2 regions of the Arenimonas aestuarii genome follow, and region 1 is predicted to be linked to the other one. Evidence: predicted binding sites of a transcription regulator. Region 1 holds the regulator's gene; the other holds the start of a gene.
What was found. The regulator HrcA, encoded in region 1, represses chaperone genes, less so after heat shock. The targets are predictions, from matches to a motif close to TTNGCACTCNNNNNNNNNGAGTGCNAA.
Positions count from the first base shown of each region.

Region 1 (5,263 bases):
ATCAGGCCGTCAGCGGCATTGCGCGCGGTCACCAGCTCGTGGAACTTCTTGTCCTCTTCGCGGTGCGCCTCGGCGTCGCGCACCATCTGCGCGATCTCTTCCTCGCTCAGGCCCGAACCGGCCTTGATCTCGACCTTCTGCTCCTTGCCGGTCTTCTTGTCCTTGGCCGACACGTGCAGGATGCCGTTGGCGTCGATGTCGAAGGACACCTCGACCTGCGGCATGCCACGCGGCGCGGCGTCGATACCCGAAAGGTCGAACTTTGCCAGCGACTTGTTGAAGCGGGCCTGTTCGCGCTCGCCCTGCAGCACGTGCACGGTGACGGCCGACTGGTTGTCCTCGGCGGTCGAGAACACCTGCGACGCCTTGGTCGGGATGGTGGTGTTCTTCTCGATGATCTTGGTCATCACGCCGCCCAGGGTCTCGATGCCCAGGCTCAGCGGGGTGACGTCGAGCAGCAGCACGTCCTTGACGGTGCCGGCGAGCACGCCGCCCTGGACCGCGGCGCCGATGGCGACGGCCTCGTCGGGATTGACGTCCTGGCGCGGGTCCTTGCCGAAGAACTCCGCAACCGCGGCCTTGACCTTGGGCATGCGGGTCTGGCCACCGACCAGGATGACGTCGCCGATGTCGCTGGCGCGCAGGCCGGCGTCATTGAGCGCCACGCGGCACGGTTCGATGGTCTTCTTGATCAGGTCGTCCACCAGCGCCTCGAGCTTGGCGCGGGTGAGCTTGATGTTCAGGTGCTTCGGGCCCGAGGCATCGGCCGTGACGTACGGCAGGTTCACTTCGGTCTGCTGGTTCGACGAGAGCTCGATCTTGGCGCGCTCGGCGGCGTCCTTCAGGCGCTGCAGGGCCAGCGGGTCCTTGCGCAGGTCGATGCCCTGCTCCTTGTTGAACTCGTCGACCAGGTAGTCGATGACGCGGGCGTCGAAGTCTTCGCCACCCAGGAAGGTGTCGCCGTTGGTGGCCAGCACTTCGAACTGCTTCTCGCCGTCGATTTCGGCGATCTCGATGATCGAGACGTCGAAGGTGCCGCCGCCCAGGTCGTAGACCGCGATCTTGCGGTCGCCGCCCTTCTTGTCCATGCCGTAGGCCAGCGCAGCCGCGGTCGGCTCGTTGATGATGCGCTTGACGTCCAGGCCGGCGATGCGGCCGGCGTCCTTGGTCGCCTGGCGCTGGCTGTCGTTGAAGTAGGCCGGCACGGTGATCACGGCTTCGCTGACCGTCTCGCCCAGGTAGGCTTCGGCGGTCTTCTTCATCTTCTCGAGCACCTTGGCCGAGATTTCCTGCGGCGCCATCTTCTTGCCGTCGGCGGTCTGCACCCAGGCATCGCCGTTTTCATGGGCGAGGATGCCGTAGGGCACCAGGTCGAGGTCCTTCTTGACTTCGGCGTCGGTGAACTTGCGGCCGATCAGGCGCTTGACGGCGTAGAAGGTGTTCTTGGGGTTGGTGACCGCCTGGCGCTTGGCCGAGGCGCCAACGATGACTTCGCCGTCCTTGGTGAAGGCGACGATGGAAGGCGTGGTGCGGTCGCCCTCGGAGTTTTCGATGACCTTGGCCACGCCGCCTTCCATCACGGAAACGCAGCTGTTGGTGGTGCCCAGGTCGATGCCGATGATCTTGCCCATGGTGTTACTCCCTGAAGGATCAGTATCTGTGTTGGCGGCGGCGGCCGCGGATGTTCGGTAGATGGGGCCCGCCGCGGGGTGTTCAAGGGGCGTGAAGCCCTCAGCCGGCGGCGACCACCACCAGGGCCGGTCGCAGCAAGCGTTCGTTCAGGGCGTAGCCCTTCTGGAAGACCTGCAGGACGCTGCCCGGCTCGGCCCCGGGGGACTCAAGCTGGCTGATGGCCTGGTGCCACTCGGGGTCGAAGGCCTCGCCTTCGGGATTGATCTGGGCCAGGCCGTTGTCCTCGCCCACCTTGAGCAGCTGGCGCAGGGTCAGCTCCAGGCCGTCCTTGAGCGGGCCGGTGGCGTCGCCGGCGGCCTTGAGCCCGGCTTCGAGGCTGTCGAGCACGGGCAGCAGCTGCGAGAGCAGCTTTTCGTTGGCGAAACGGCGGGCCTGGTCGACGTCGCGGGCCAGGCGCTTGCGCTGGTTGTCGAGCTCGGCGCGCTCGCGCAGGGCCTCTTCGCGAAGGTCGCCCAGGGCCGAACGCAGCTGCTCGAGCTCGTTGGCCAGGGAATCGGTGTCCAATTCGACGGCGTCGTCGGGCGCCTGCGCGTCCGGGTTCGGGTTCTGGTTTTGCATGGGATATCCGGTGGCTTCCCCGCGTCCGGCGGGGGTCGGATACCCCTATGGGGCCGGCGGCTCGGGATTCAAGGCGGCACCGAGCAGGTCGGCGGTGGCCTGGACCATCGGGATCACCCGCTCGTAGGCCATCCGGGTGGGCCCGATGACGCCCAGCACGCCCAGGACCTTGCCCTGGGCGTGGTAGGGCGCGGTGACCACGGTGCAGGCGTCGAGCTGGGCCAGGCCGGTTTCCTCGCCGATGAAAACCCGAACGCCCTGGGCCTTGAGCGTGCCCTCGAGCAGCTGCAGGATCTCGCGCTTTCGGGAAAAGGCCTCGAACAGGTCGCGCAGGCGCTCCATGTCGGACAGGTCCTGCACGCCCATCAGCCGGGTCTGGCCGGCCAGCAGCATGTCTTCGGGCATGGAACCCCCGCCCAGCGCCTGTTCCGAAAGTTCGACGGCGGCCGACAGGAGCTGCTCCATCTCGCTGCGGGTAGCGCGCAGGTCGCGCAGCAGCCGGGTCCGGATCTCGGCCAGCGGCTGGCCGGCGAAATGGCTGTTGAGGTAGTTCGCGGTCTGCTCGAGCTCGGACGGGGTGTAGGTCCGGCGCGGGCTGATGATGCGGTTCTGCACCTCGTTGTCGGTGAAGACCAGGATCACCAGGATGCGCTGGCCGTCGAGCGGCACGAAATCGATGTGGCGGAAGGCGAACTGGCTGCGCTGGGGCACGGTGACGACGCCGACGAACTGGCTCATCGCCGACAGCAGTTCGCTGGTGTTCGACAACAGGGCCTGGGTGCCGGCACCGGCCGGCAACAGGGCCCGAAGTTGCTGGACCTCGGCGTCATGCAGCGGCTTCATCGGCAACAGGCTGTCGACGAAGACCCGGTAGCCCTGGGCCGTCGGAATGCGCCCGGCGGACGTGTGCGGCGCCGACACCAGGCCGATTTCCTCCAGGTCGGACATGATGTTGCGGATGGTGGCCGGGCTGACGTCCAGGCCCGAGCGCTTGGCCAGCGTGCGCGAGCCCACGGGTTCGCCGTCGCGGATGTGCTGGGCGATCAGGGTACGCAGCAGGCGCCGGGCGCGTGGGTCGAGGTCGAAGTCCATGGCCCATAGATAAGGCCGCCGGCGCCCCGGCGCAAGGCATGGCGCCGACCGGGGCGAAGCCCTACCCACCACCGGGTGGGCCCGCGTCTTGTTCCCTGAGACAGGGGCAGCCGAAGCTCGGGCTTTCAGGCAGAATCGCCGCCAGCATGCTCAGCCACCTCACCCTCCAGGATTTTGCCGTCGTCAGCCGTGCGGAACTGGCCTTCGGGCCGGGCATGACCGTGGTCTCGGGCGAAACCGGCGCCGGCAAGTCGCTGCTGGTGGACGCTCTGATGTGGCTCACCGGTGCCCGCGCCGACGCCGGCGTGGTTCGCCATGGCGCCGAGCGCGCCGAGCTGGCGGCCGAATTCGACCTGGGCGACGCCCCGGCGGCGCTGGCCTGGCTGCGCGAGAACGAACTCGACGACGGCGATGCCTGCCAGCTGCGCCGGGTCATGCGCGCCGACGGCGGCTCGCGGGCCTGGATCAACGGCCGCCCGGCCACGCTGGGCCAGCTCTCGGCCCTGGGCGGCCTGCTGGTGGAAATCCACGGCCAGCACGAACACCAGGCCCTGCTCGACCGCGGCCAGCAGCTGGCCCTGCTCGACGCCTTCGGCCGGCACGGCCCGCTGCTCGAGGCCGTGCGCGAGACCGCCCGCCGCTGGGCCGGCATCGACCGCGAGCTGGCCGACCTGGCCCGCGCCGGCGACGTCGGCGAGCGCCTGGCCTGGCTCGAACACCAGGTCCAGGAACTGTCCGCCGAGACCCTGGACCCGGAATCACTGGAAGAACTGGCCGCCGCGCACCGCCGCCAGGCCAACGCCGCCGGCCTGCTGCAGGGCTGCGAAGTCGCCCTGGCCCGCCTGGCCGGCGACGAAGGCCTGTCCCTGCAGCGCCTGCTGCACCAGACCCAGGCCGAACTGGCCCGCCTGGCCGGCGACGAACCGCGGCTGGCCGAGGTGCTTTCCCTGCTCGAATCGGCCGGCATCCAGCTGGCCGAGGCCGCGGCCGGCATCGAAGGCCTTCACGACGACTTCGACCTCGACCCCGACCGCCTGCGTGCGCTGGAAGACCGCCTCACCCGCCTGCACGACCTCGCCCGCAAGCACCGCGTGCCGCTGGACGAGCTGGCCGAGCGCCGCGACCAGCTGCAGGCCGAACTCGACGGCCTGGCCGGGGCCGGCGAGCGTGCCGCGCGACTGGGCCGCGAGCGCGAGGCCGCCGCCCGCGAATGGAATGAAACCGCCGCCCGCCTGGGCCAGGCCCGGGCACGTGCGGCCAGCCAGTTGGGCGAGGCCGTGGCCAGCCTGATGGCCGAACTGGGCATGGGGGGCGGCGTGTTCACCGTTGCCCTGGAGCCACTGGACACCACCCGCCCGACGCCGCAGGGCGCCGAACGCTGCGAGTTCCTGGTTTCCGCCAATCCCGGCCAGCCGCCGCGGGCGCTGCGCAAGGTCGCCTCGGGCGGCGAACTGGCGCGCATCAGCCTGGCCATCGAAGTCGCGGCCCTGGGCTTCGACGCCGTGCCGACGATGGTCTTCGACGAAGTCGATACCGGCATCGGCGGTGCCGTCGCCGAGGTGGTGGGCCAGAAGCTGCGGGCCCTGGGCGGCGAGCGCCAGGTGCTGTGCGTCACCCACCTGCCCCAGGTGGCGGCCCAGGGCCACCAGCATTACCGGGTCAGCAAGGCGGTCGAAGGCGACAGCACCCACAGCCAGGTCGAAGCGCTTTCGGAACAGGCCCGCATCGAAGAGCTCGCCCGCATGCTGGGCGGCGTCGAGATCACCAAGGAAGTGCGCGCCAACGCCCGCCAGCTGCTGGCGCGGGCCAATCCCAGATAGCGTTATTTCTTCTTTCGGGCGCGGACGTAGAGCACCAGCGAGTGGTCCTCGATGTCGTAGCCGTGCTTGGCGGCGATGTCGTGCTGCAGGCGCTCGATTTC
Region 1 is NZ_BAAGTW010000004.1:361,848-367,110, reverse strand. Features, by position in the region: gene dnaK (molecular chaperone DnaK) at 1-1,631, opposite strand, end outside; gene grpE (nucleotide exchange factor GrpE) at 1,732-2,250, opposite strand; gene hrcA (heat-inducible transcriptional repressor HrcA) at 2,296-3,342, opposite strand; gene recN (DNA repair protein RecN) at 3,489-5,162, shown strand; gene fur (ferric iron uptake transcriptional regulator) at 5,165-5,263, opposite strand, start outside.

Region 2 (5,263 bases), on a different contig from region 1:
TCTCGGCCTGCAGCACGGCGTCGGCCTGCATCTCGGGCGCTTCCAGTTTGGCAACATTGGCAACCATCGGCGGGTGGACTTCACCGTGATTGGCGATGCGGTCAACGTAGCCGCGCGCATCGAGGCCCAATGCGGCGTCCAGCAGCAAGCGCTGCTGATGAGTGAGGGCTTCGCCAGGGCATCCGGCGTGCCGACACGGGTGGTCGCCGCCGTGCCGCTCAAGGGTCTGGACGGCACGCATGACCTGCACACGACCGGTGGCGTGGCCTAGGAGCCTGCGCGCAACAAAGCACGAAGCCCGGCACAAGGCCGGGCTCCGTGGTCATACCTGACGCATTGGCGCGGGGACTTAGAAGTCCATGCCACCCATGCCGCCCATGCCACCCATGCCGCCGCCCATGCCACCGGCGGCGCCGCCTTCGTCCTTCTTCGGGGCTTCGGCGACCATGGCTTCGGTCGTGATCATCAGGCCGGCGATCGACGCGGCGTTCTGCAGCGCGGTGCGGGTCACCTTGGTCGGGTCCAGGATGCCGAACTCGATCATGTCGCCGTACTCGCCGTTGGCGGCGTTGTAACCGAACGCACCCTTGCCCTCGACAACCTTGTTGAGGATGACGGACGGCTCGTCGCCGGCGTTGGTGACGATCTCGCGCAGCGGCGCTTCCATCGCGCGCAGGGCGATGTTGATGCCGTGGCTCTGGTCGACGTTGGCGCCTTCCAGGCCCTTGATCGCGGCCTTGGCGCGCAGCAGCGCCACGCCGCCGCCCGGGACGATGCCTTCTTCAACGGCAGCGCGGGTGGCGTGCAGGGCGTCTTCGACGCGGGCCTTCTTTTCCTTCATCTCGATCTCGGTCGAGGCACCGACCTTGATGACGGCCACGCCGCCGGCCAGCTTGGCCACGCGCTCCTGCAGCTTCTCGCGGTCGTAGTCCGAAGAGGTGTCTTCGATCTGCGCCTTGATCTGCTTGATGCGGGCCTGGATACCGTCGGCAACACCGGCGCCATCAATGATGGTGGTGTTTTCCTTGGTGACCTGGATCTTCTTGGCGCGGCCGAGGTCCTTGATGGTGGCCTTCTCGAGCTGCAGGCCGACTTCCTCGGAAATCACGGTGCCGCCGGTCAGGATGGCCATGTCCTCGAGCATCGCCTTGCGACGGTCGCCGAAGCCCGGGGCCTTCACGGCGCAGACCTTGACGATGCCGCGGATGGTGTTCACCACCAGGGTCGCCAGGGCTTCACCCTCGACTTCCTCGGCGACGATCAGCAGCGGCTTGCCGGCCTTGGCCACGCCCTCGAGCACGGGCAGCAGCTCGCGCACGTTCGAGATCTTCTTGTCGTAGAGCAGGATGAACGGGTCTTCGAGCTCGGCCGACATCGACTGCTGGTTGTTGATGAAGTACGGCGACAGGTAGCCGCGGTCGAACTGCATGCCCTCGACGACGTCGAGTTCGTTCTCCAGGCCCGAGCCTTCTTCAACGGTGATCACGCCTTCCTTGCCGACCTTGTCCATGGCCTTGGCGATCAGCTCGCCGATGTCGCCATCGGAGTTGGCCGAGATCGAACCGACCTGGGCGATTTCCTTGCTGGTCGAGCAGGGCTTGGACAGGGTCTTGAGCTCGGCGACGGCGGCGATGACCGCCTTGTCGATGCCGCGCTTGAGGTCCATCGGGTTCATGCCGGCGGCGACCGCCTTCATGCCTTCGCGGATCAGGGCCTGCGCCAGCACGGTGGCGGTGGTGGTGCCGTCACCGGCGATGTCGGAGGTCTTGGAAGCGACTTCCTTGACCATCTGGGCGCCCATGTTCTCGAACTTGTCGGCCAGCTCGATTTCCTTGGCGACGCTGACGCCGTCCTTGGTGATCGTGGGGGCGCCGAAGCTCTTGTCGAGCACGACGTTGCGGCCCTTCGGGCCCAGGGTGGCCTTGACGGCATTGGCGAGGGTGTTGACGCCCTTCACCATGCGCGCGCGGGCGTCTTCACCGAAACGAATTTCCTTGGCTGCCATTTCTGTATTTCTCCGGAATGCTTTGAATTGAGGGGGATGACTGGTCGCGCGGAAGGCGCGTTATCAGCCGAGGATGGCGAGGATGTCGTCTTCCTTGACCACCAGGAACTCGGTGCCGTCGAGCTTGACCTCGGTGCCGGCGTACTTGCCGAACAGCACCTTGTCGCCGACCTTCACCGACGGGGTGCGGGTCGAGCCGTTGTCGAGCGCCTTGCCGGCGCCGACGGCGACCACTTCACCCTTGATCGGCTTTTCGGTGGCCGAGTCCGGAATGACGATGCCGCCAGCGGACATCTTTTCCTCTTCCATACGCTTGATGACCACACGGTCGTAGAGCGGCTTGATGTTCATGAGTGTCCTCGTTAGTCCTTTAGTTTCAACAACATGGGCCTGTGCTGTTAGCACTCGGCCCCAGTGAGTGCCAATGATACGCGCGCGCCGGTCGCACCGGAAGCGCCGCGGCCCCGGTTAGATGGGGTCCTGGCCCGGCCTTTCAAGACCCCCGGCGCAGTCCTCGCCACAGCTGGGCCAGCCAGCACGCCGTCAGGACGACCAGCAGCAGGGGCAGGACCAGGTCGCCCAGGCCGAAATAGCTGGCCGCATGGTTTCCGGGCTGCCAGGCCAGGGTCTGGATCCGGATGCCGAAGACCAGGCCCTCGAGCAGGTCCAGGCCGGTCCAGGCCACCGCCCCGAGCGCGGCCAGCAGGCCGGCGCGGAAAACCCGGTCGCGAGGCGGGTCCATCATGGCCTGGGTCAGCACGAAGGCTGCCGTCGCCAGCAGCGCCAGCGAAAGCAGCACGGCGTCCGACGACAGGGGGCCCAGGCCGGCAAGCCGCAGTCCGGCATCCGGCACGGCCACCGGCTGCAGGCCTGCCCAGGACAGGATGGCCAGCCCCGGCGGCGCCAGGTGCCCCTGCCATCGCAGGGTGAGATCCACCCCCCAGGCCATCGCCAGAACCACTCCCCACTTCGTCATCCATCCCCCCCAGGGAAGTGTTGCTTTCCAGGCCGCGCTTGGTTCTACAATCGGACAGTGCACGGCGACCCGCATGGACACGCCAAAAGCCCGGTGCAACAAGGGCTTCGGCGTGACTACAGCATGGTGACGGGGTTCGGGGTCAACGCCCCGGACGGTGCCTGAGGCACCCACATCGGCGGCGCCCTGCTAAGCAGGGCTTACCAGCCACCCGGAAACTCCGGTGCCTGCCCATCCAAAGCAAAGGGGGTTAGGGCAGATGCACCGGTTCTGGGCAATTGTGCTGACCTGGTTAGCAAAACCGGGCATCACGGATCCTTGCAGGGCTTTTCGGGGAAACATCCATGACACATCTATTCAATCGAATCAGGCAGGCGCGCCGGGGCGCGTCCTTGTCGCAATCGGAGCTGGCCTTCGCGGTCGGCGTGGCCCGCAGCGCAGTGGCCCAGTGGGAACGCAAGGACGGCGCCCGGCCAACCACCGACAACATGGCCAAGATCGCCATGGCCACCGTGGTCAGCTTCGAATGGCTGGCCACCGGCCGGGGCAGCCGCTGGGTGGGCGGAGGCAGCGAGGACGATTCGCAGGAAACCCCGGCGATGCTGCTCAATTTCTACGCCCAGTGCGGACTGGAAGAGCGCCTGCTGGTCGCCTTCCGGTCGCTGCGCAATCCGGAGCAGCAGCCCCTGGTGGATTTTGTCGAGGCCATGACCGCCCGGGCCTGAGCGTTTCGTTCGCGACCTCGCCAGGGCAACGAACTTCCGGGGATACTGGCGGTCTGACGGGGGCGGCGCCTTGGCGCCCGCCCCCGTGTATTGCCCGCCCCTGACCGAGATCCCGAATGACCCTTAGGCTGTTGGCCTTGCTGGCCCTGATTGGTTTCGCCCCCATGGCACAGGCCGTGGACGAGGCCGACCTGCTGCCGATCGACGAAGCCTTCGCGCTGACCGCGACCGCCAGCGATCGCGGCCGCATCGAACTGCACTGGGACATCGCCGACGGCTATTACCTGTACCGGCACCGCATGGGCGCCGAAGTACTTTCCACGGGCTTCAAGGTCAATCCGCTGCAACTGCCCGACGGCATTGCCTATACCGACGAGTTCTTCGGCGACGTTGAAACCTACCGCGACGCCGTCACCGGCGTACTGACCGGCGCCGCGGCCGACGGCACCACGGTCGTCGAGCTCAGGGTGAAGTACCAGGGCTGCGCCGACCTGGGCGTGTGTTACCCGCCACATGCCAAGACCCTGCGGGTATCGCTGCCCGCGGCCGCGCCGGGCGCGGCGCCGGCCACCGGCCTGGACCTGCTGGGTACACGCGGCAGTGACGTCTTCGCCACCGGCAGCGGCGCCACGGACGCACTGCCGCTGCCGGAAGCGGAAGCCTTCCGCTTCGAAGTCATCGTCGACAGCGCCGACCAGCTGCTGCTGCGCTTCACGCCGGCACCGGGTTATTACCTGTACCGCGACCGCAGCGGCGTTGAAGTGCGCGGCGACGGCGTGTCGGCCGGGCCGATCGGCTGGCCCCCCGCGACATCGCATTTCGACGAACACTTCGGCGACGTCCAGGTTTATTTCGACACCGTGGATGCCCCGCTGCCGCTGCGCCGGGAACACGGCGATGCGGTGCCGGTGACCGTGGTCGCGACCTTCCAGGGCTGCCAGACCGACGGCATCTGCTATCCGCCGATGACCCGCGAAGTCGCGCTCGAGCTGCCGGCCGGTGGTCGCGTCGCGGTCCCGCCGGCATCGGCCGGAACAGGGTCCCAAGCCACGCCGGCCCTTTGGCTGGCCCTGCTGCTGGCCCTGGGCGGCGGCGTCATCCTCAACCTGATGCCTTGCGTGCTGCCGGTGCTTTCCCTCAAGGCGCTGTCGCTGGCGCAGGGCGGCGGCGATCGCCGCAAGGCCCGTTCGCAGGCGCTTTGGTACACCGCCGGCGTCCTGGCCAGCTTCGCCCTGGTCGGCGCCGCGGCGCTGTCATTGCGCCAGGCCGGACTGGCCCTGGGCTGGGGATTCCAGCTGCAGCAGCCGGGCGTGATCACGGCGCTGGCGCTGGTGATGGTGGCCATCGGCCTGTCGCTGTCGGGTGTGGTCGCCTTCGGCGCCACCCTGGCCGGCACCGGCCAGTCGCTGGCGCAGAAATCCGGCCCGGCCGGCGACTTCTTCACCGGCGTGCTCGCGGTCGTGGTCGCAAGTCCGTGCACGGCACCGTTCATGGGCTCGGCGCTGGCCTTCGCCTTCGCGGCCTCGCCGGCCGTGGCCATCGGCGTGTTCCTGGCGC
Region 2 is NZ_BAAGTW010000005.1:69,573-74,835, forward strand. Features, by position in the region: gene ACYVJH_RS09160 (adenylate/guanylate cyclase domain-containing protein) at 1-271, shown strand, start outside; gene groL (chaperonin GroEL) at 350-2,005, opposite strand; gene groES (co-chaperone GroES) at 2,069-2,356, opposite strand; gene ACYVJH_RS09175 (hypothetical protein) at 2,499-2,981, opposite strand; gene ACYVJH_RS09180 (helix-turn-helix domain-containing protein) at 3,326-3,706, shown strand; gene ACYVJH_RS09185 (protein-disulfide reductase DsbD family protein) at 3,823-5,263, shown strand, end outside.
Region 2: the regulator HrcA is predicted to act here: its motif matches at 2,404-2,430, upstream of groES (co-chaperone GroES).